Regions from separate parts of the Brevibacillus sp. AF8 genome, predicted to be linked through region 1. Evidence: riboswitches for the same ligand, from Rfam matches in the RefSeq annotation. Region 1 holds a riboswitch; each other region holds the start of a gene.

Evidence for each region. Region 1 has a riboswitch for cyclic di-GMP ahead of ggt (gamma-glutamyltransferase). Riboswitches for the same ligand answer to the same signal wherever they lie in the genome.
Region 2: it holds a riboswitch for cyclic di-GMP, as region 1 does, so the genes downstream of both, yfmT (benzaldehyde dehydrogenase) here and ggt (gamma-glutamyltransferase) in region 1, are expected to answer to the same signal.
Region 3: it holds a riboswitch for cyclic di-GMP, as region 1 does, so the genes downstream of both, KB186_RS24540 (DUF5317 domain-containing protein) here and ggt (gamma-glutamyltransferase) in region 1, are expected to answer to the same signal.
Region 4: it holds a riboswitch for cyclic di-GMP, as region 1 does, so the genes downstream of both, KB186_RS20760 (methyl-accepting chemotaxis protein) here and ggt (gamma-glutamyltransferase) in region 1, are expected to answer to the same signal.

What each region holds. Positions count from the first base shown of each region.
Region 1 covers NZ_JAGQDN010000010.1:50,198-55,848, reverse strand. The annotation lists gene KB186_RS14820 (glutamine--tRNA ligase/YqeY domain fusion protein) at 1-1,384, opposite strand, end outside; gene KB186_RS14815 (SET domain-containing protein) at 1,464-2,081, opposite strand; cyclic di-GMP riboswitch class I at 2,335-2,423, shown strand; gene ggt (gamma-glutamyltransferase) at 2,606-4,324, shown strand; gene KB186_RS14805 (methyl-accepting chemotaxis protein) at 4,405-5,651, shown strand, end outside.
Region 2 covers NZ_JAGQDN010000023.1:26,208-31,858, reverse strand. The annotation lists gene KB186_RS23665 (hypothetical protein) at 1-642, shown strand, start outside; gene KB186_RS23660 (methyl-accepting chemotaxis protein) at 667-1,602, shown strand; cyclic di-GMP riboswitch class I at 1,778-1,863, shown strand; gene yfmT (benzaldehyde dehydrogenase) at 1,949-3,406, shown strand; gene KB186_RS23650 (methyl-accepting chemotaxis protein) at 3,437-4,318, shown strand; gene KB186_RS23645 (M14 family metallopeptidase) at 4,381-5,651, opposite strand, start outside.
Region 3 covers NZ_JAGQDN010000025.1:30,878-36,528, reverse strand. The annotation lists gene carB (carbamoyl-phosphate synthase (glutamine-hydrolyzing) large subunit) at 1-1,394, shown strand, start outside; gene argF (ornithine carbamoyltransferase) at 1,339-2,310, shown strand; cyclic di-GMP riboswitch class II at 2,406-2,486, shown strand; gene KB186_RS24540 (DUF5317 domain-containing protein) at 2,742-3,293, shown strand; gene KB186_RS24535 (HD-GYP domain-containing protein) at 3,277-4,614, shown strand; gene KB186_RS24530 (histidine phosphatase family protein) at 4,643-5,182, opposite strand; gene KB186_RS24525 (argininosuccinate synthase) at 5,459-5,651, shown strand, end outside.
Region 4 covers NZ_JAGQDN010000018.1:31,844-37,494, forward strand. The annotation lists gene cshA (degradosome RNA helicase CshA) at 1-146, opposite strand, end outside; gene KB186_RS20755 (transporter substrate-binding domain-containing protein) at 398-1,255, opposite strand; gene KB186_RS20760 (methyl-accepting chemotaxis protein) at 1,372-3,345, opposite strand; cyclic di-GMP riboswitch class I at 3,418-3,518, opposite strand; gene KB186_RS20765 (formate--tetrahydrofolate ligase) at 3,654-5,282, opposite strand; gene KB186_RS20770 (FAD-binding oxidoreductase) at 5,430-5,651, opposite strand, start outside.

The DNA of each region.
Region 1 (5,651 bases):
CCCAGTGGATCGTCCCTTTTACCTTGCGACCAGTAAAACCACTGCCGCTCTTCGTCTCAGGGTCATAGGTGCAATGGATCTCGATCACGTTGCCGTCTGCATCCTTCACGACGTCATTGCATTTAATAAAGTACGCGTGCTTCAGACGCACTTCATTTCCCGGGAACAGGCGGAAATACTTGCTCGGCGGGTTTTCCATGAAATCGTCCTGCTCAATGTAGATTTCGCGGGAGAACGGAATTTGACGATTGCCCATCTCTGGGTTCTCTGGATTGATCTCCGCTTCGAGCATCTCGACTTGTCCTTCCGGATAGTTCGTGATGACGACCTTCAATGGATTCAATACAGCCATCGTACGTGGTGCCTTCAGTTTCAAATCCTCGCGGATGAAGTACTCCAGCATTTTCTCGTCAACGGTGCTGTTCGCGCGCGCTACCCCTACTTCACGGGCGAATGTACGAATTGCTTCCGGTGTATAGCCGCGACGACGGAAGCCTGCGATGGTTGGCATGCGCGGGTCATCCCAGCCGTCTACTACATTCTCATCGACAAGCTGTTTCAGCTTGCGTTTACTCATAACGGTGTTCGTCAGGTTCAAGCGAGCAAATTCGTACTGGTGAGGCACATTCTCCATTTCGCACTCGCGGACTACCCAATCGTACAACGGGCGATGATCTTCGAATTCCAGTGAGCACAGAGAATGTGTCACGCCCTCAATGGCATCCTCCAACGGATGAGCGAAGTCGTACATCGGGTAGATGCACCATTTGTCGCCTGTGTTGTGATGCGTTGCATGGGAGATCCGATACAGAACCGGATCACGCATGTTGAAGTTTTGAGAAGCCATGTCGATTTTCGCACGCAGCACCTTTTCTCCGTCCTTGAATTCCCCTTGGCGCATACGTGCAAACAGATCCAGGTTTTCCTCCACTGACCGGCTGCGGAACGGACTATCTGTGCCTGGCTCTGTCCATGTTCCGCGCATTTTCCGCATATCTTCTGGAGAAAGATCGTCTACGTAAGCCAGACCTTTTTTAATCAACAGCACCGCACGGTTGTACATCTCTTCAAAGTAATCAGATGCAAAAAACAACCCGTCCCATTCGAAGCCAAGCCATTGAACGTCCCTTTTGATGGCCTCTACGTATTCGATGTCTTCCTTCACCGGGTTCGTATCGTCAAAACGCAGGTTGGCCTTGCCGGAGAATTCTCGAGCCAACTCAAAGTTGAGGCAGATCGCTTTTGCATGTCCAATATGGAGATACCCGTTCGGTTCTGGGGGAAAGCGGGTAATGATTTCCTTTACTTTGCCCTCTTGCAAGTCATCAATCATGATATTGCGGATAAAATTGGATGCCGCTACCTTGTTTTCCAATGAAATCAACCTTTCACTTCACCTTTACATTCCATAATACTGATTCTCTACCCAGAGTTCAACAAAATCGGGTCGTTGACCGACCCGCTCACGTCTCCCATTGCTGCCTCGTTTGCCATTGTGACCTGCAATACAGGTGAACGACAGAATCAATGGCTAAGCGCTGCTCTGTGATTCCACGAATCGTTTCGAGATGCTTCGGGGAAATCAGATGTTGCAAAGGCTGTTCAACATGATTGAAACGTTGGAATGCTTCCGCTGCAATCCGATCCCACTGCGGGTAATACCGAAGCAAATCATCAGGCATTACGCGGGAGCGTTCCGTGTCAGACTCGGGCAAACAATCAAAAGGTTCATCCAAATTTAACGTTCCGTAATCATCGGTCAGCTCTTCGCCCGGTAAAATATCCCGTGCTGCCAATTCTATATCATACATGGTCGGCACACAATTCGCATGAAAGCTGTGGTTCACGTACCTTGCCTTATCCCAGCAAAGAATGTACTTTCCGAACTGGTTCTTAAACGAATATTTTTGTACGTCCTGTTTTCGTAATGAGTCAAGTCTTTCCACAAATGCAGGGTCCAATACCTGATCCAAATCATCCTGTGCCCATACAATCGTTCCTTTTGGGATAAACCTTGTCGCAAACACACCGTACCCGATCTCATCGTTGATATAGCGCAATTCTGTATCGGGATGCATCATGGTCTTTGTTTCACTCCTTGGCGAATGTGCCTTTTTATCATCATAAGCAGTTCTGCCCCAGGAGGTGTGTGAATGTATGCGAAAAACAACCTTTCCTATAGCATTCCTGACTATTTTTCTGGATTAAAATATTTTTTCTTATTTACCACAAATGGTAAATAGTCTATATTATTGGCAAACGGACTTTTAGGAACATTTTCCCACAACGATCGAATCACTATTTGTGTCATGTCATTTTATGTTTCACCCATTGATATCGAAACGGCATACCCGGGGAAATCCGGCGACGCAAAGCTACAGGGGCTACCTCCGCAACAGCGGACACGCTTGCCAGCTACCGAAGTATTGATGTAGGACGAGACCAATGATCCTATATCATTGGTCTTTTTTTGCGCGTACAATGTCTATTTTTGTCTATTTTTGTATGTTTGTGTATTTTTAACTTTTAAAGGAGGTGAGGCAACAGCGGATAGCCGGTTTAATGAAATCGTTAATCTATTCATCATGAAGGAGGTTTCATAGGAATGTCATTCTTGAAGAAACTCTCGACCGTCGCGCTGACTGCTGTCATCGGGCTATCAACATTCTCTGGGGCACAAGCTGCTAACCGTCCAACATCGATGTCACCGAACGCAATGGTGACGACTCCTCACTATCTGGCTACGGCTGCGGCCCTGAAGACATTGGAAGACGGTGGAAATGCAGTAGATGCCGCTATTACAGCCGCTTCCACCTTAGCTGTTGTCTACCCTCATTACACAACCATTGGCGGAGATAACTTCTGGCTCATCTACAATGCCAAAACAAAAGAGCTGAAGGCACTGAACGGCAGTGGTCGTGCAGGCGAAAAGGCAACCATCGACTATTACAAAGGCAAAGGCTACGAAAAAATCCCGTCCCGCGGTTATGAATCGGCAAACACTGTCCCTGGAGTTGTCTCCGGCTGGTGGGAGGCGTACAACTACGCCCATAAAAAAATGGGCAACAGCAAGCTTCAATGGAACAGACTGCTGGAGCCTGCCATTGGATACGCTGAGAACGGATATCCAGTCTCCCCCAACCAAGTGTATTGGACAAAATACGCGACAGATCCAACTGACAATGACTTGAAGAATCTTCAACGTTTTGATGGATTCCGTAAAACATTCCTGAAGCCCAACGGCGATCCTTATGCAGCAGGCGAAATTCTCAAACAAAAGGACCTTGCCAATACTTTGCGAATCATTGCAAAAAAAGGCGCTGACGGTTTTTATAAAGGAGAAGTTGCTAAAAAAATCGTAGCAGACATGCAAGCCAACGGCGGATTGCTCACGTTGAAAGATTTTGAAAAGCATACCTCCACTTGGGCAGATCCTATTACGGTAGACTACCGCGGATACAAAGCATACAACGTTCCGCCTAACTCCCAAGGCATGGCATCACTCTCCATTCTTAATGTTTTGAATAACTTTGACCTCAAGAGCATGGGTGAAGGAACACCCGATTACTATCACACGATTGTGGAAGCTACCAAACAGGCTTTTGCTGACCGCGACAAATGGCTGACTGACCCAGCCTTTGCGGATATCCCTGTAGATGAGCTGTTGTCCAAGCAGCACGGGAAAGATTTAGCTGCGCGTATTGATATGAAGCAAGCAGCCAAATCCGTAGAACCGCTTGATCCAAAAGGCGATACAACCTGGTTCGGGATCGTCGACAAAGATGGAAATGCCGTGTCCATCATTCAGAGTCACTATTTTGACTGGGGTTCCGGCATCGTAGCGAAAGATACGGGTGTCCTTTTGCAAAACCGCGGAAGTTATTTCTCTTTGGATTCCAAACACATCAATCACTTGGAACCAGGCAAACGCACCTTCCACACAATTAACCCAGCGATGCTCTTCAAAGGGGACAAGCCTTATCTCCTTTACGGAACACAAGGGGGAGAAGGACAGCCGCAAACGCAAGCCGCTCTCGTCACACGTATTGTCGACTTTGGTTTCAGCGTGCAAGACGCAATTGAAGCGCCAAGATGGCTGCATGGACGCAACTGGGGATCTGCTTCCAACAATCTCAAGGTGGAAAGCCGCATCCCTCAAGAAGTCCTGGACGAGCTCATTAAACGTGGGCATCCAGTCGAAAAGCTGGAAGCAGCTTATACCGACGCGATGGGACAGTCCGGCGCAATCCTGATTGACCCGCAAACCAATGTAAAATTTGGCGGTGCTGACCCTCGCGGTGAAGGCGCTGCAATGGGCTATTAATATTTTGTCAGACTGCTGAGTAAATCTCAGCAGTCTACCTGTTTCTATTTTGCATTCACGGATTAGGAGTGGAAAAACCTATGTTTTTGTTCAACAAGCTCAGGAACAAAATGATCCTTTGGTTTCTCATCGTGGCTGTCATTCCACTTACTGCCGTTTCTTTGTTTATCACGAACAGCTTTTCATCCATTTTGATTGATAAACAAAAATCATCCTATGTTGACCTTACTTCCAGTACAGCCATAGCTATGGATCAATATCTGGACCGGCGTATGACAGAAATTCAAATTTTAGCCCGCACCTCGGATATTCAATCCGATGATTCCGCGGCAAAAAACGAATTCATCCGCAAGTTTACCGAGGAAATGAAACTGTATGACGGGAATACGTTTATCGCAAGCGATGGAAAAGTAACGGCTGATACGTTCCCCAAAAGCGTTGGAATCAATCTTGGCGAGCGTCAATTCTTCAAAGACGGTATGCAGGACAAGCCCAGCTTCTCCGATGTTCTTGTTGCAAAGACAACCGGCAATCGCTCTATCATCGTCGCTTCCCCTGTAAAAACGAAAAACAATGAGAAGCTCGGTGTCTTGACCGGGCTCGTCAATGTAGATGACTTCACAGCTACCTTTCTCAAAGATTTGAAAGTAGGCAACGATGGTTATCCGATTCTCGTTGATAACAAGGATCAAATTCAGTACCATCCTACCCAGGATCTGATCGGAAAACCCCTTGAGGAATCCGCTCTGCCGCAACCATTAATGGAAATCCTTAAATCAGGAAAAACGGAAAAGGGCTCATACAGCTACTCGGACAACGGCAAGGAATACGTTGTCACCTACTCCCCCATTCCCAAGACCAACTTTGGATTGTATCTGCATATCCCTGTCGAGTCCATAACGTCTGCGGTTTCATCCGTTACTACCATGGTTAGGATCATTGTCATCGTTGTTGTCGCTGTCGTGACCGCAATCGCATACGCTGTTTCCCGACAAATCTCACGCCCTATTGCGGCAGTTGCCTCCGTGGCTAACCGCATTTCCGAGGGTGAATTGACTGTACAACCCCTGCAAATTCGAACCAAGGATGAGGTTGGACAGCTATCCCAATCAGTAAACACAATGGTGCTCAACCTGCGAACGATTATTCAACAAGTAAATGATACAGCTTCAGATCTGGCTTCTTCCGCAGAAGAATTGTCGGTCAACGCCGACCATACGAGCAAGGCTACCGAGCAAATCGCCATAACGATTCAGGAAGTAGCTTACGGTGCGGAAAAACAAGTGAAGAGTGTAGAGGAAAGTGTCACCGCAATTCAAGGCGTATC
Region 2 (5,651 bases), on a different contig from region 1:
TTTATCGAAATACCCGCCGACGCAGATTGGCTGATCGATATGGAGATGGCTTTGTTTTCTGCCAGCTTTACATTGCTTGCCTTTTATCTGCTCGGACTTACCTTTGCCTTTTCACGCCACCAAAAGGCAGGGAAGATCAATCACCAAATCATCATCTATGTATGGTTGGGTGCGATCTTGTTTCACTTGTTCCTGCTCATCAGCAATTTGTCCAATCAGCATGTGTACAAGGCAGGGATCATTCTATTTTTAGGACCATTGTTTTTAACTGTCTACCATTTTATCACGTACTTGGCAGCTTTGCGCGAGGAGCGTGAGGAGCAGGAGGCAGCTACGACAGCTACGCTTGAGCGTACGGCCTACCAGATGATTCTGGAGGGTGGGCGTGTATACAGCGAGCTAAGTCGCCTGAAAACGGAATATCCAGAAGTGGAGCAAATGCTTCGTGCCAACGATTTTCACGATAAACTGGAGCGCTATGCTTTGGAAATGCAGCAGTATTTGCAGGCGAAGCATTTTGAGCGTAAAGACGTGGAGCTCTTGGAGGGTCACTATTATTTCTTGGAAAACTTGCTGAGCTTGGCGAAACAACATCCGGGAATAATCGAGTCCCGCGTATATAGCCGCCGAGGTGACAATTGATGGGTACAGAGGAGAGGGAAGCGGATGTTTTGGAAAAAAGACAAAGGCCTGGCAGAAAAAGAGACAGCAGCGACGACAGCCACAACCACAATGACAGGACAGCAAGACGCTTGGAAACATGAGCTTCGCGATCTTTACGAACAGATGGGTGCGATCCTCAGTTCAAACCAGGCGATAAACGCCGAATCCGATCAAATGGTGCGACTGGTGACAAGGATGAAGCGTGTCGTAGATAATATCCAGGCCATTAACGAGCGGGATGATGAATCTGCGAGCCAGTTGTCGGTTCGAGGAGAGCGCCTGACAGACATCTGTAAACAATCGGTAGCGTGTGCAGATGAAGGCAAGAAGGCGATGACGGACGTTGTGCAGGTCATGAGCCTGCTCGACAAAGAATCGGTCCATACGTCCAAGTCCATGAGCCGCTTGGAAGAGAGCTCTTCGGAAATTACGAGCATCGTCAAGGTGATCAGCGACATTGCGAATCAGACCAACCTTCTCGCCCTGAATGCAGCGATAGAAGCGGCACGTGCAGGTGAACAAGGCCGAGGCTTCGCCGTCGTAGCGGATGAGGTACGGAAGCTGGCCGAGATGACAGCGAACTCGACCAAGACGATTGCAGAATTGATTGGCAAGATTCAGGAAGAAACAAAAGAAGCATTGTCTAACAGTGAAAAAAGCAGCAGTGCAATCAAAAATGGACTTTCTATCAGCAAGGATGCTGCACAGAAGACAGATCAGATCGTGAACGCTTTCCAGGTACTGAACGTCGAAGTGTCGGGTGTGATGGAAATCATCGCGCATCAAAAGCGATTTGCTGATGATGTGTCCCAGCAGGTAAGTGATGCAAAGGGTTTGCTGGACGAGCTGAATGAAGGCTTGACCAAGCACATAAGGGACGCCAACGCGACGGAGCAAATGCTCGCGACGAGCGTAAAGAATGTCAAATCGTTATTGTGAGCATAAGGAAGAAGAACCAGGAGTCCGTATCCAAGCGATGCGGGCTTTTTGATATTTGTTACTTCCTTTCACGAAATATTTACATGTTTTCGTTTGACTATTAGGAATAGAGTACTATAATCAAAGTATCATTCTCCATATCTTTCCTTTTTTCGACAACATCATATCGGCATTCGCTATGAATGGGCAAACCCATTGAAAAGTGGGGACGCAAAGCCACGGGCCTAATGTACACGTTACGATGGCAGCCGGGTTGCCAACGAGCAGTGTATTTTACTGTTTTAGTTTTAGGGCTCCTTTCATGCGAAAGGGGCCAATTACCTTTACAAAAGGGAGAGGTTGTAGCATGTCAATCCTGCAAACATTGGACAAGCAGTACATCAATGGGGAGTGGCGCGACGGGCTGGGCGCGAAGACATTGCAAGATATCAACCCTTACAATGGGGAAGTCATCGCAGAATTCAAAATGGCAAATCTGGAGGATATCGACGCGGCTTACAAGGCGGCAGCCCACGCGAAAAAAGAGTGGGACGAAGTGAATGCTTATACCAAATCCCGAATGTTGGAGCGTGCTGTTCACTATATCGAAGAGCATGAAGAAGAAATCATTCATATCATCATTCGTGAATTGGGCGGAACCCGATTGAAGGCGTTTTTTGAGATCGGGCTTGTGAAGGATATTATTCGCGAGGCGGCTACCTTCCCAGTGCGGATGGAAGGAAAAATTCTGCCTTCTCCCGTAGACGGAAAAGAAAACCGCTTGTATCGGATTCCCGCAGGAGTTGTCGGCGTCATCAGTCCGTTCAACTTCCCCTTCTATCTGTCGATGAAGTCTGTGGCTCCAGCTCTTGGCGCGGGCAACGGTGTCGTCCTCAAACCGCATGAGCACACGCCAATCACGGGTGGGACTCTCATCGCGAAAATTTTTGAAGAAGTAGGTCTGCCCAAAGGCTTGGTTAACGTCGTAGTGACGGATATCGCTGAAATTGGCGATGGTTTTGTCTCCCACCCGATTCCGCGCATCCTTTCGTTTACAGGGTCTAGCCAAGTTGGGAGCCATATCGCGCAGGTGGCAGCGAAGCATTTCAAAAAGGCGATTTTGGAGCTGGGCGGCAATAGTGCGCTGATCGTTTTGGAGGATGCGGATCTCCAGTATGCCGTCAATGCAGCAGTATTCAGCCGTTTTACCCACCAAGGTCAGATTTGCATGTCAGCTAACCGGGTTCTGGTTCACCAAGATGTATACGATAAATTCCTCGATTTGTACGTGGAAAAAGTATCTGGACTCAAGGTAGGCGACCCGAATGATCCTGACACGGTAATCGGTCCACTCATCAATCAACGGCAAGTCGCCAATCTGATGGCAACGATCGATGAGGCGATACGCGAAGGAGCCGTTCCTGCACTGAAAGGGGAAGTAAAAGGAAACGTGGTCGAGCCGATTGTTTTGACAGGAGTGACCACAGACATGTCGATTGCATCCAAAGAGCTGTTTGGTCCGGCTGTTTGCATCATGTCGTTTGCTTCCGAGGAAGAAGCGATTCGCATGGCGAACGAGACACCATTTGGGTTGTCCGGGGCAATTCACACCGGCGATCTGGAGAGAGGTGCCGAGATGGCCAAGCGCATTGAGACCGGCATGATTCACATCAACGATGGAACGATCAATGACGAGCCAATCGTGGCGTTCGGCGGTGAAAAGCACTCCGGGTTGGGACGATTGAATGGTCAATGGAGCTTAGAAGAGTTTACTACGCTGAAATGGATTTCGGTTCAGCACAAGAAGCGTCAATTTCCGTACTAATGCCAGCAAAATATAGAGGTGAAGAGGGTCATGAACGGATACGAAGAATGGAACGAAACAGAAGCTTCCGAAAAGGGGAAAAACGCAGAACTGCTTGAGGCTTTCATCAAGGTTGCCCCCTATTTAAATGATTTGCTCTCCGATGACATTACCATTGGGGTCTACGACACGGAAAAGCTATTGTGCAATGTACCTGCCCAAACATTTGCACTGCAAGTCAAGCCTGGTGATCCACTCCAGGAAGGAGATGTGATCACCAACGCGATTCGAAAAAACACCAAGCAGGCGATGATGGTCCCCAAGGAATTGTTTGGTTTCCCTCTCGTCGCACGGGCGATTCCCCTGCATGATCACACGGGAAAAGTCATTGGCGGTGTCGGCATTGGTTCGAGTATGGAGCGAGCCAATGAGCTGTATGAAATCGCTGCAAATCTCTCGAGTGTCGTCGAGCAGGTGAGTGCCACCACACACGAGATGGCCGTGCAGATCGGGAATTTGAACGAGCAAATGAAGGCGATCTCAGAGCAAGCCAATGATGTCAGCCAAAGTACGACCGAGATCGAGCAAATTACACTCGCTGTGAAAAAAATCGCTGATCAAAGTAACATTTTGGGACTAAATGCGAGCATTGAGGCTGCGCGAGTAGGAGATGCAGGGCGTGGGTTCGCTGTCGTTGCGAATGAGGTTCGCAATATGGCGACTGATTCCAGGGCGAATGCAGACAAAATCAAGCAAACCACGGATTCCATCCGGGATTTGATAACCCTTCTGCAAAACTCGATTGAACTGATCAATCAAACCATGGAGAGTCAGGCAGCCGCTACAGAGGAAATTTCCGCGACGATGGTCGAAGTGAGCGGCAATACGCAAAAGCTGGCAGGGCTTGCCCAAGAAGTGTTTGAAATAAAGTAAGCCCATACATGTAACAAAATTCCCCTCTCAGGAGTCTAACTTTAGAGAGGGGAATTTTTCCTTTAATTCTTTTGTGTGGTGGGTAGCGGTTGCTCCAGCATATAGCGATACACCGGGACTTCATCGCCCTTTTCAACGGGCAAGAAGTTAAACGTGACGTAGCTGTCCACTGATTCCGGTTCCAGGGCTAACGCAATGAAGTTCGCGTTTGGCTGGGCCATGCTGAACACGTAACTACCCGCAGGAAAGGTTTTCGTTGTTTCTGTTACATTTGCAGTCACTTGGTTGGTGAAATGCCCATTCTCGTAAATCGTATTCACCTTGTTTTCCAAAATGGTGTAGCTTTCTACCGCTATGGTCGTTTCTTTTGATAGCTTGCTTACCGAAACACCGAGCAATTCCAGCTTGGTCGCGACGTCATGGTAGCCAGGAGGCATGAGGTAGGCAGTGGGGCGCTCGCGTTCGAGTATGGGATAGGCATCCGTGGAGCTTACCCAGTCGATGGGGGTAGAGACTTTTTTTGCGGTGGCTAGATCGACCACTTCGAGAGACTGATCTGGTACGCGCTTATTCTCACTCAGGATGACGAGTTTGTCGTTGTCGTTTGCCTTTTTGCCTTTTTCCGTGATTTCTTCGCGTGCTTGCATCACGGCGGACTTGATTGCTTTGGCGTTGACCGCTGTTGATTGAATGACAGCAGCGTGAGTCATGGCCTGGCTGAATACACGGCGCTCAAAATCGGCGCGTCCAATGCCAATGCCGCGTGTCTCCACCAAAAACGTCAATGTGTTTTTCAATCCAAGAGCATTGCGTCCGATTCTTGTCTCTGTGCTGCCTTCTGTTGCGGTCACTTTTCCGTCCTTGCCTTTTGCCAGCGTATAGTAAGCGTGATGAGAAAGCTGCTCCTTGTCGAGTGCTTTTTGAACGTCAGCCAAGAGCAGGTTGTCTGACATTTTTCGCAGGTTTGCGGGGATATTCAAGTTTTTCGCAGAGGAGATCAGAACATCGTAGGAAGAGATCGCGCCTTTTTCTCCAACATCGCGAAGCTGGTTGGAAGAGACGCCGTATTCGTGGGCGTCAAGCACCACATCAGGTTGATAGGCATTAATGGCTTGGTGAACCGCTTGCACTTCTGGATATTCTACCTTCATGTAGTCGCGGTTGGCATCCAGCTCTGTCGCGATGTAGCGTTTGAACTGGTAGGAGCCATCTGGATTGATGCGGGGAACAATCGCAATGTTTACTTTATCCAAGAGATCGGCGCCAAGTTTTCCTTCTGCCAGCCATTTGGCGATCAAAAGAGCAGATTCACCGGATGCGGGTTCATTTCCAT
Region 3 (5,651 bases), on a different contig from region 1:
ACGTAGAAGACGTGCTCCATATCGCAGAGCGCGAACAGGTGGAGGGCGTCATGGTTCAGTTCGGTGGTCAAACCGCGATCAATTTGGCAGCCAAGCTGGAGCATGCGGGGCTGAAAGTAATGGGGACATCGCTTACAGCCATTGAACGCGCGGAGGACCGCGAGCTGTTCTACGCCATGCTGCGCAAGCTGGACATTCCGCATATTCCCGGAAAAGGAGTATCGTCCTTGGAGGATGCAACCGCGATCGCGGAGGAAATCGGCTTCCCTGTTTTGATGCGACCTTCGTATGTCATCGGCGGGCAAGGTATGGTCGTTGTCCACAATATCGACGAGCTGCAGGCTACCATTCACGACTGGTTGAGCCATCCGGACATGAGCATGTTTTTCCCACTCCTCGTGGATAAATACGTTCCAGGCAAGGAAGCAGAAGTAGATGCGGTATGCGACGGACATTCTGTCATCATCCCAGGGATCTTCCAGCATGTGGAGAGAGCGGGCATCCACTCAGGCGACAGTGTAGCCTTGTTCCCGGCTCCTCAGCTGACGGATGACATCAAGCACAAAATCGCGAGCTATACAGAAGCAATCGCGAAGGAAATGGAAGCGGTCGGGTTAATCAATATTCAGTTCGTCATTGATGGCGAAACGGTTTATGTACTGGAGGTAAATCCTCGTGCTTCACGGACAGTACCGATTACGAGCAAAGTGACTGGTATCCCGATGGTTCAATTGGCGGTTCGTGCACAATTGGGTGAGAAGCTGTCGGAGATGGGCTACGGTACAGGGCTTTTGCCAGAGATTCCGTTTGCCGTCGTCAAGGCGCCAGTTTTCTCCACGATCAAGTTGAACGGCGTAGACCCGGTACTAGGTCCAGAGATGAAATCGACGGGCGAAGTTCTCGGCTTGGGTCATTCTTTTGAAGAGGCTGCAGGCAAAGCCTTTGCTTTCAAAGACAATTTGTACGGCGACTGGCAAAAAGGTCAGTTGGTCATGATTTCTTTGGCAGATGGAGATAAGCAGGGCGGCGTGAGAGAGTCAATCGGACAAATACAAGCTGACGGTGCCAATCTGGCGGCGACTCCGGGAACGGCCGAGTGGCTGAAAAACGAAGGAATTGTCGTGAAGCATATCGTTGCAGATGAAGCAGCGTGGATCGATCTGTTGCAAGAGGAACAAGCGGCCTTTGCACTCGTTACTGCGACGAAAGGCAATCGTCATGGCCGGACCGGATTTGCTCTGCGAAGCCGGATGGTACAACAAGGTGTGCCATTGTTCTCCGCTGTCGATACGTTCGAGTTATACGTGAAGTCTATTATGAAGAAAAGAGGTGGCTCGCATGCAGCCAGTGAAGATATTGGAACACTTTCAAAACTTGCCGTTACAAAAGCATAAAGGAAAAGATTTCTTGCGCGTCGATGAATTCAATGGAGAAGAATTGATGGAGCTGCTCCATCTGTCTGCTCACGTCAAGCAATTGCAAAAGCTGGGACAGCCATTCCAGCCTTTGCAAGGCAAGACGTTGGGGATGATCTTTGACAAGGCTTCAACCCGCACCCGCGTCTCCTTTGAAGTAGGGATGCATCAGTTGGGCGGCTTGGGAATGTTCATGAGCGGAAAAGAGCTCCAGCTCGGACGTGGGGAGCCGATCAGCGACACAGCAAAAGTTCTCTCTCGGTACGTGGATGCCATCATGATTCGCACCTTTTCCCACTCCTATGTAGAAGAGCTTGCCGAGCACGCGTCGATTCCTATTATCAATGGCTTGACCGATCTGTACCATCCTTGTCAGGCTTTGGCTGATCTGCTGACGATCTGGGAGCATAAAGGCAAGCTGAAAGGAGTCAAGCTCGCTTATGTAGGAGACGGAAACAACGTGGCGAATTCACTGGTGCTGGGCGCAGCTCTGCTAGGTCTGGATGTGCGGGTAGCAACTCCGGTAGGCTACGAAATGGATGCAACCATTGTCGCAAAAGCTACGGGGTACGCGAAACAAAGCGGTGGAAAAATGATGGTGACCACCGATCCGATAGAGGCTGTCATGGGGGCAGATGCTGTATACACGGACGTTTGGACTAGTATGGGTTTTGAAGAAGAAAATGAGGTACGATTGAAAGCATTTGCCGACTATCAAGTGAATGAAAAATTGGTAGCAGCGGCAGATCGTGATTATCTCTTCTTGCACTGCTTGCCTGCACATCGTGGGGAGGAAGTGACGACCGGGGTTATCGAAGGATCGCGCTCTGTCATTTTTGATCAGGCTGAAAATAGATTGCACGCACAAAAGGCGATTTTGGCGGCGCTGGTGTGAACATAGTTCTAGTTAAATAGAACTAGCCGGAATTAAATCCAATAGACTATGAATCTATGATTGCCGAATTTTGTCACTTATGTGTAAAATAAAGGTAGGAAAGAAGCGAAGAAGTACGGACTGTATCTGGTCGCTTGGTCCGTATGGAGCCAGTAGCGAATCCAACCTTTTTCGTAATGGAAAAGGAAAGGGGAGCAGGGGCTGTACTTGGTCGCTTGGCCTCTGCATCACGGACAGTAGCGAAGCCAGCTTTCTCCACTATGCCTAAAGGGGGGAAAAGAAAATGAAAAAATGGTTCGCGGCAATTATGATGGTGGTAGCAATCGTAGCAGCTACTTCTGCAAACTTCCATATTGGATAAATAAGCGTATTGGAGAAACAAACACCGCTTGGCTGAGTGGTGTTTTTTCTTCAAGCTTGGAGGAAACAACATGCTATTGGATGTAATTGCCCTATCTTTTCTCGTAGCATTGCTGCGAGGGGGAAGAATCAAAGAATTACCTAAGTTCAACCAAAAGAAACTTCTTATCGTTACCATATTGCTGCAGGCTTGTGCAGCCTTCTTCCCTACGATCGGTGGCATTTTCATATCGATCGCGTATGTGTTTATTTTGGCCTTCCTCGTTTTTAATCGAGAATTTGAAGATATGCGGATTTTTTTAATCGGCTGGTTTCTGAATGCGATTGCAATTTGGTCTAACAATGGAAAAATGCCAATCGATTTAGTTCAAGCAGCAAAGCTCCCTTATGATTTAGAGCCAGTTATAAACGGAACGAATTTCAAGCATAGTGTATTGACGGAAAGTTCAAATTTTCCGTTTTTGACGGATGTCATTTACATGCCATCTTTCATTCCTCGGATTATTAGCATCGGCGATATTTTTATTATGTTAGGTGCCTTTTTACTTGTTCAGCGATTGATGAATAAACCGATTTCATTACTACAACTTCGCGAAGGTAAAAGTTATGCGACAAAAAACTGATTTTGCGGTTTGGATAAAAGGGATTGTTGTCAAGGTTGGCTTTGTCATTGCAGCAATCTATATTTTTTACACATCTTCATCGGAATGGGCTGCTCGTGAGCATTGGGGGGTAATATCTACCTACACCCTCCTGACCATTTTTTCCTGTTTTGCTCCCGTGCGTATATCTAATACGATTTTAACAGTGAACAATGCTGTCATCTTTTCGGGTATCTTGTTGTACGGAGTTTGGGTCGGAGTATGGGCTGCTGTTATTGAATCTTTAATCATTGCTTTCCTGGTAAGGTTCAATCCGCTAAAAGCAATTATTAACATTGGGCAATTGTTAATGACTATATGGACAGTAGCGTTTTTGAAGGATTGGATCGAGGGCTTTGGAACTGTTTCTCCCATTATTAGCGATTTGTTTTTGGCTGTTGTGTATTGGTTTGTGAACCTGACTTTATGTGGATTGGGTATCTCCTATTTTCATCAAATGACCTGGGCGCGAACCGTAAAGATGATGGCAAAAGGCTTTACCTCGACTTACTTGTTGCTTTTGATTCTTGCCGGGGTAGGTTCACGATTAGTAGAGTTATATGGTCCGTTAACACTAATTCCTATGATGATTGCGTTTATTACGATCAGCTACGTATTTCATCATTACTATGACAATCTTCAAAGGCTTCAGCAAAAAGTAGAAGAGGTCAAATCATTCAATCACAACTTCTTAACGACGATGGCTGCTTCCATTGACGCACGAGATCGATACACAAGTGGACATTCTCAGCGTGTAGCTTACTGGGGAAGAGAAATTGCGAGAGATATTGGTTTGGCCGAACGAAAAGTGGAGGATGTTTATATCGGGGGAATCCTGCACGACATTGGAAAAATCGGTATCGAAGACGAAATTCTTAATAAAAAAGGAAAGCTCACTCCCGAAGAGTATGACAAGATCAAGCAGCACACGGTCATTGGCTACGAGATCATTTTGCAAGCAGGGATGTTCAATGAATTGCTTCCTGCGATTCGCTCCCATCATGAGCGTATAGATGGCAGGGGATATCCGGATGGTTTAGCCGGGGATGAGATTCCGCTGATGGCGAGAATTTTAGCCATTTCTGATGCTTTCGATGCGATGGTTGCGGACAGGCCTTATCGAAAAGGATTGCCCGTGGAGGAAGCGCTTCAAGAAATCAGACGGGGTTCTGGTACCCAATTTGATCCGATATTGGCGGAGCATTTTATCAGAATCGTTCAGCGACTGCCGTGCGAAGAATTACAGAGCATTATCGGAATAGAGTCCATCCCACAAAAACAGTTACAGGAGGCAATCAGATGAGCTGCCCCTTGTAACTGTTTTTATTCGTTTACGACCATATGCGGACGATCTCTCTGGATTCTAAATGGCAGGTAAGTTTGAAGACATCTGGATTGCTTAATTTCTCCCAATCGTGAAAGCCAAAGCGGTCATCTATTGATTTCATGAGCAAGGCCAGCAGGCATCCGTGGCTGACAAGCACAATATCTTTATGCTCGTCTGCCAAAATCTCAGTGAGCAACGAATTTGCCCGATTTATAGCAGTAAGACTGGATTCGCCACCTTCGAATTCAAGAGTCAGATCATCGAACGTATCGCGCAGTCGCTCGAACCAATCCTCACGTGGTACTCCGCTAAGAACGCGCTCGACCAAACGGGTATCTTCTTCAATCACGATTCCGCGTTCCTGTGCAAGTGGTTGGATGGTGGCAACCGCCCGATGATACGGACTCGAAATGATTCGATCAACGGGGGAACCTGCGAAGAAGGTGGCAAGCTCCCGAGCTTGTACTTCTCCCTTTTCCGTGAGCTGGGCATCGGGTTCTTGGCCAGCAGCCTGACAATGACGGACCAAATAAATTGTTTTCATAATCCCTCCAAGAGCCTTCTCCTATGGAATTCCTCCTTTCACTCATTCGCTACCCTGGATAAGTTTCCCTTTTATCACGCAAACGTTTATGCATAAACAGATGATGAGCATGCATAAAAACAAGATAAGCTTTATACGAGAAGTGCATAATTTCTCTGCATCTCCGTTTTTGTCTGCGAATTCACAAGAAATATACAAGAAAAATAGTTGTATTTTTATTAGTTCGTTTGTATAATTACTCGCATAAGAGAAACTTTGAAACGGGGAGAGAGAATGATGGCAAAAGAAAAAATTGTGTTGGCCTATTCAGGCGGTTTAGATACATCGGTAGCAATTAAATGGTTGCAAGATACGTATAACTACGATGTCATTGCAGTTGCATTGGATGTAGGGGAAGGGAAAGACCTCGATTTCGTACAGAAAAAAGCATTGCAGGTAGGGGCATTGAAATCAATCGTAGTGGATGCCA
Region 4 (5,651 bases), on a different contig from region 1:
CCAGTTTGTGCTTGACCAATCAGGTCACGACCTTGCAGTGCTACAGGAACCGTTTGATCCTGAATAGCTGTAGCCTCTTCGAAGCCCATGTTGCTCAACGCTCTAACAATGGAGTGGTGTAAGCCAAAATCATTAAAAGTCGCCAATGAATGTCAGTCTCCTTTATCAATACCTTCATCTATAAAATTCTCAAAAAAAAGGGCACTATTCCTTACGATCCGGAACATGCCCTTTTATCCCGATTGTACGTAGCGCCCTAAAGAACATAGCTGTAATCGTACCATGCAATGACTGAAAAAGCAAACAGCTTATAGACCCAAATTGTTTGATTTTTTGGTAATGAATCTTGTAAAAATAACAAAGCAGCCCAGAATCAGGCTGCTCGTCTGTTATCGAATTATTTTACCCATTTGTTGTAAAGCTCATCAAACTTCCCTTGCAGTTTCATTTCGTCCATCCAAAGATCCAAGTAGTTAGCGAAGATTGTGTCTCCGCGGTGAATCATGTACGCTTTTTCACTCTTGGTGAATGGGTTGTCAGTCAGAGCGGCATACAGGCGGGAGTCTGCTTTGGAATATACAAGCGCTTCCAGCGTATCTGTGATCATCACATCGTACTTACCGCTTGCTACCAGACCAGGAATGTCGAGGTTGTTTTGTTCAACAGTCACAGTTGCTTTTGTCAGGTGCTCACGAACGAATTTTTCGTTGGTGCCTCCTGGATTCACACCAATGCGCACCTCTGGTTTATTGATGTCTGCTACACTCTTGTACTTGTCCTTGTCTTCTGCACGGATGAGCGGAGCTTTACCGAACATAATATAAGGATCGCTCATGTGTGCTTTTTTCTGGCGGTCTGTGTTGCGGGTAACGCCTCCGACAGCAATATCGAATTTATTTGCCAACAGATCGTCCATCAGTGTCGGCCAGGATGTTTGAACAAAACGCGCCTCTACTCCCAGGCTTTTTGCGAATTCTTTCATCGCATCGATATCGTAACCTTCGAATTGGTTTGTTTTCGGATTCAAATATGTAAACGGTTTGTAGTCACCTGGAGTACCTACGAGGATATAGCCTCTCGCAATGATTTCGTCCAAACGAGACTCAAACTTTTTCGCTTGCGGTTTTTTAGCAGCTTCAGCAGCTACGGTTTGGACAGGCTTAACCGCTGTTGCGGCAAAAGCACCTGTTCCTGATGTCATGAGCATAGTTGCAGCGAGTGTGCTCGCCAAGATTGTTTTTGTGAATTTTTTCATCTGGGTTCTCCTCCTGTTAAACGGTAATGAATTTAGTTAGTAGAAACAAACTCCATCATCCCCTAATGGCATCCCCCCTTTCAAAGAAGAGGACTTACAACCTGTAGAGCTGCTTCTTATACAGTAAACCTGCCGATTCCTTGTTGTAATTCTTCTGCCACTGCATTCAAATGCTCGACAGACTGGCCAATTTCCTGGATGGCTTGAAGCTGCTCTTCGGTTGCCTTTGCCACTGTTTGCGCGTCGAGTGAAGCATGTTTTGCAATGTTATGCATTTCATCTACAGAAGCACTCACCTGTTGGGAGCCTGCTGACATTTGTTCAGATGCGGCGGATACTTCCAAAATGTGCGCAGCAACGTTCCGGGAAGATTCCAAAATATGCCCAAAGATTTCGCGAACCTCTTCGACCAATTGGATACCTTGCTGTGCGTTTTGGTTGCCCGCTGTCATGACCTCTACTGCGTGACGAGTATCCTGTTGGATTTCCCCGATCAGCATCGCGATTTTGGATGCGGATTCCTCGGATTGGTTCGCCAGTTTTTTTACTTCACCGGCAACTACAGCAAATCCACGTCCATGCTCGCCTGCACGTGCCGCCTCAATCGAAGCGTTCAAGGCAAGCAAATTAATTTGTGAGGTCAATTGACTGATCGTATCAAGAATGCCTTCGATTTCTTTGGAGCGATTGTTGAGCTGTTCAATGGCTACTGTCGCCTTCGATGTTCCCTCGCCAATGCTTCCCATCTGGAGAACTGCCTGCTCTACCACAGCAGTTCCTTGTTCTGCCTGCTCTGTTGCTATCTGGGCAGCCTCAGAAACATGTGCAGACGTCTCCGCGATTTTCACTATGCCTGCTGCCATGTCAGTCATCGACAATGCGACTTCCTGCGAGCTGGCTGCCTGCGCCTCTGCTCCCTCAGAAATCTGTGCGATAGACAAGCCGATTTGGTTGATGTTTTCTGTCGCCTGCTTAATACCTTCAGATACTTCCTGACTAAAACGCTGTACTTGATCAGACGACAGTGATACGTCTTCAATCAAATTTTTCAAGTGCGATACCGTCTGGTTAAAGTCACGGGACAGAACCGCAATCTCGTCTTTTCCGTCAACCGTTACGGTCTCTTTCAAGTTGCCCTGCGCCACTACATTTACGGCGTGATTCAGACGCTCAATTGGTTTCACCATGCGTACAGCCAAGAAATAAACGAGGACAACCCCAATTGCCAATACGATGAGGGAAATAACCATCAATCGAACTGACAGTTGATCGACAGGGGCATGCAGCTCTGCTACAGGTGCAGTGATGTATATACCCCAGTTCAAATTGGTAGGAGCATACGAAGCAAATCGCTCTGTATTCTCGTAATTATATTGGGCAATTCCATGCTTCCCTTGCTTGATGTCTTCAAAGCCAGTCTGAAGTTCAAGAATACCCATATTGAGAATCGATTCCTTCAGAATGAACTCGCTGTTCGGATGATAAATAAATGTTCCTGTTTTGCTTACTAAAAAGGCGTAGCCTGATTGACCAAATTTCTCTTCGGACACCTTTTTTTGGATCTCATTGATAGGAATCGTAGAACCGATATAACCGTATTGACGATTGTCCTTCATCAATGGAACGACAAGGGTCACGATGTTATTCCCTGTGCGCTTCGAAACAACTGGCTCTGAGACAACAACCTTTCCTTCCCCTTTGCTGGCTTCCTTAATGTGCGGACGATCCGAGATATCAGTCACTTCACCCTTGAAATTGATCACATTCTTTCCGCTTAAATCATGCGAAAAGAAGAACGTCTCAAACTCGGGGTTTTTCTTTTGGGCCTCTTGAATGAGTTTCAGGTCATACTCGGCATTTTGATCAGCCGACATCAACCCTCCCACTGCTCTTACAATTTCAATTTTTTCTTTAAAGAAACCATCGATACGAATCGAGAGATTGTTAGCTGACAACTCAGCTTCTTTGTCCAGACTGTCTGCCAAAAGATTGGAAGCACTCCAATAGCTTGCACCGCAAACCGTACCCAAACTTATCAACAACAGCAGGCACAAAACGATAATTAGCTTATTCTTCAAACTATTTTTCATACCGAATCCCTTCTCCCTTCTCTTTTTTCAACAAAAAAAAGACTGCCCACCGACAGCCCATCATGACTACGGTATGGCAACCCGGCTGTCCTAGCTGCGAAAGTCACTTGACTCTCGACCTTAGACCCGTGGCTTTGCGTCCCTGCCTTTCAGCAAGTTTGCCTTTGTCATTCCTTGTTGTTTTTCAATTAAGTTCACATTTTTCAATCTCACCTTTCTTTTCCCATAACTTTCCGATAATAAACCTCAAAAATACAAAAAAAGCTGACAACCTTTTACAGTTGTCAGCTTTTTGTCAAACTTTTTGACTAGCTTAATCCGATCACTTGGCCATCCTCGTCTACATATAACGATTCAGCAGCCGGCTTTTTCGGGAGGCCTGGCATGGTAACCAAGCTACCGGTCAGTGCCACAATAAAACCAGCTCCTGCTGATATGCGCACTTCACTCACTTGGATCGTGAAGTCAACAGGTGCTCCCAACAGATCAGCGCGGTCCGTAAAGGAGTAAGGTGTTTTCGCCATGCACACAGGCAGATGGGACATGCCCATTTCTTCTACCTTTTGGATCGTTTTTAATGCCAGCGGCGAAAAGACAACCCCTGATCCACCGTATACTTCTTTTACGACTGTCTCAATCTTGTCTTTTATGCTGAGGTTATCTTCATACAAGAATCGGAAGGATGAAGGCCGCTCTGCTGCACGAGTCACTTTTTCAGCAAGCTCGACACCACCTGCTCCGCCTTCTGCCCATACTTTGGACAGCGCCGCTTCGGCTCCGGCCGCTTGGCACAGCGCAATGACTGCATCCACCTCTGCCTGGGTATCTGTCGCAAAATGATTGATCGCCACCACTGCTGGCACACCGAACTTTTGCAGGTTTTCCAGATGGCGCTTGACGTTTTCGAAGCCTTTCTCCAGAGCAGACAAGTTCTCCTCTGCCAGATCAGGTACTTTTACCCCGCCGTTGTATTTCAACGAGCGAACTGTAATGACCACGACAGCAGCCGATGGAGTCAGACCTGCTTTTCTGCACTTGATGTCAAAAAACTTTTCGGCCCCCAGGTCGGCACCAAAGCCAGCCTCTGTTACGACGTAATCTGCCAGCTTCAAAGCCATCTTGGTTCCGATCACGCTGCTGCACCCATGCGCGATATTGGCAAAAGGTCCTCCGTGAATGATGACCGGAGTTCCTTCGATTGTCTGTACGAGATTGGGCTTGATGGCTTCCTTCAAGAGAACACACATCGCATCGACCGCGTTGATTTCCTCTGCCCGTACAGGCTGATCATCGAAATCGTAGCCAATAATGATCTGGTTCAATCGCTCGCGCAAGTCCGCCAGATTCTCACTCAGGCATAAGATCGCCATGATTTCCGAAGCGGTTGTAATCATGAAGCCATCTTCACGCGTCATCCCGTTGCCGTCACCCAGACCAACCACGATGTTACGCAGTGCACGGTCGTTCATGTCCATGGCTCGTTTCCAGACGATTTTCTTTGGATTGAGCCCACGCGGATTGCCGTGGAAAATATGATTGTCGATCATCGCTGCCAACAAGTTATGTGCAGCTGTAATCGCATGAATGTCCCCTGTAAAATGCAGGTTAATTTCGTCAGCCGGGAGAATTTGTGCTTGGCCGCTTCCGGTTGCGCCTCCTTTGATCCCCATGCAAGGACCCAAGGACGGCTCGCGAAGCGCTGCCATTGTTTTCTTCCCGAGATAATTTAATGCTTGTGACAAACCAATCGTCGTGAGTGTCTTACCTGCTCCCGCCGGGTTAGGGTTCATCGCTGTAACAAGAATCAGTTTGCCATCAGGGCGATCCTTCACTTGCTCCCATAGCTCATCTGATAATTTGGCTTTATATTTTCCGTATAGCTCCAAATACTGTTCTTCGATACCTGCAATCTTGGCAATTTCAACAATAGACTTCATTTTTGCCTCCCTGCCACACCAGAATGTAATGCACCAGTTACCAATCTTCTACATTCTGCATAATCATCCTTTCTCCTCTCCTCTTCGACACATTACGCAAAAGAAAAAGCCCACATTCCGACAAACGTTCAGAATGCAGGCCCTCTGTTATTTCCCGAAAATTTTCCCCGGATTCAAAATACCGTTTGGGTCCAGCACTTGCTTCATGGCTTGCATGACGTCGAGTGCTTCTCCGTGTTCCTTGCGCTGGTATTTGATTTTCCCCACACCCACACCATGTTCGCCTGTGCAGGTTCCTCCCCGACTCAATGCGTACTCCACCAGATGGGCATTTACTTCCTCGGCACGCGCCACTTCTTCGGGGTCATT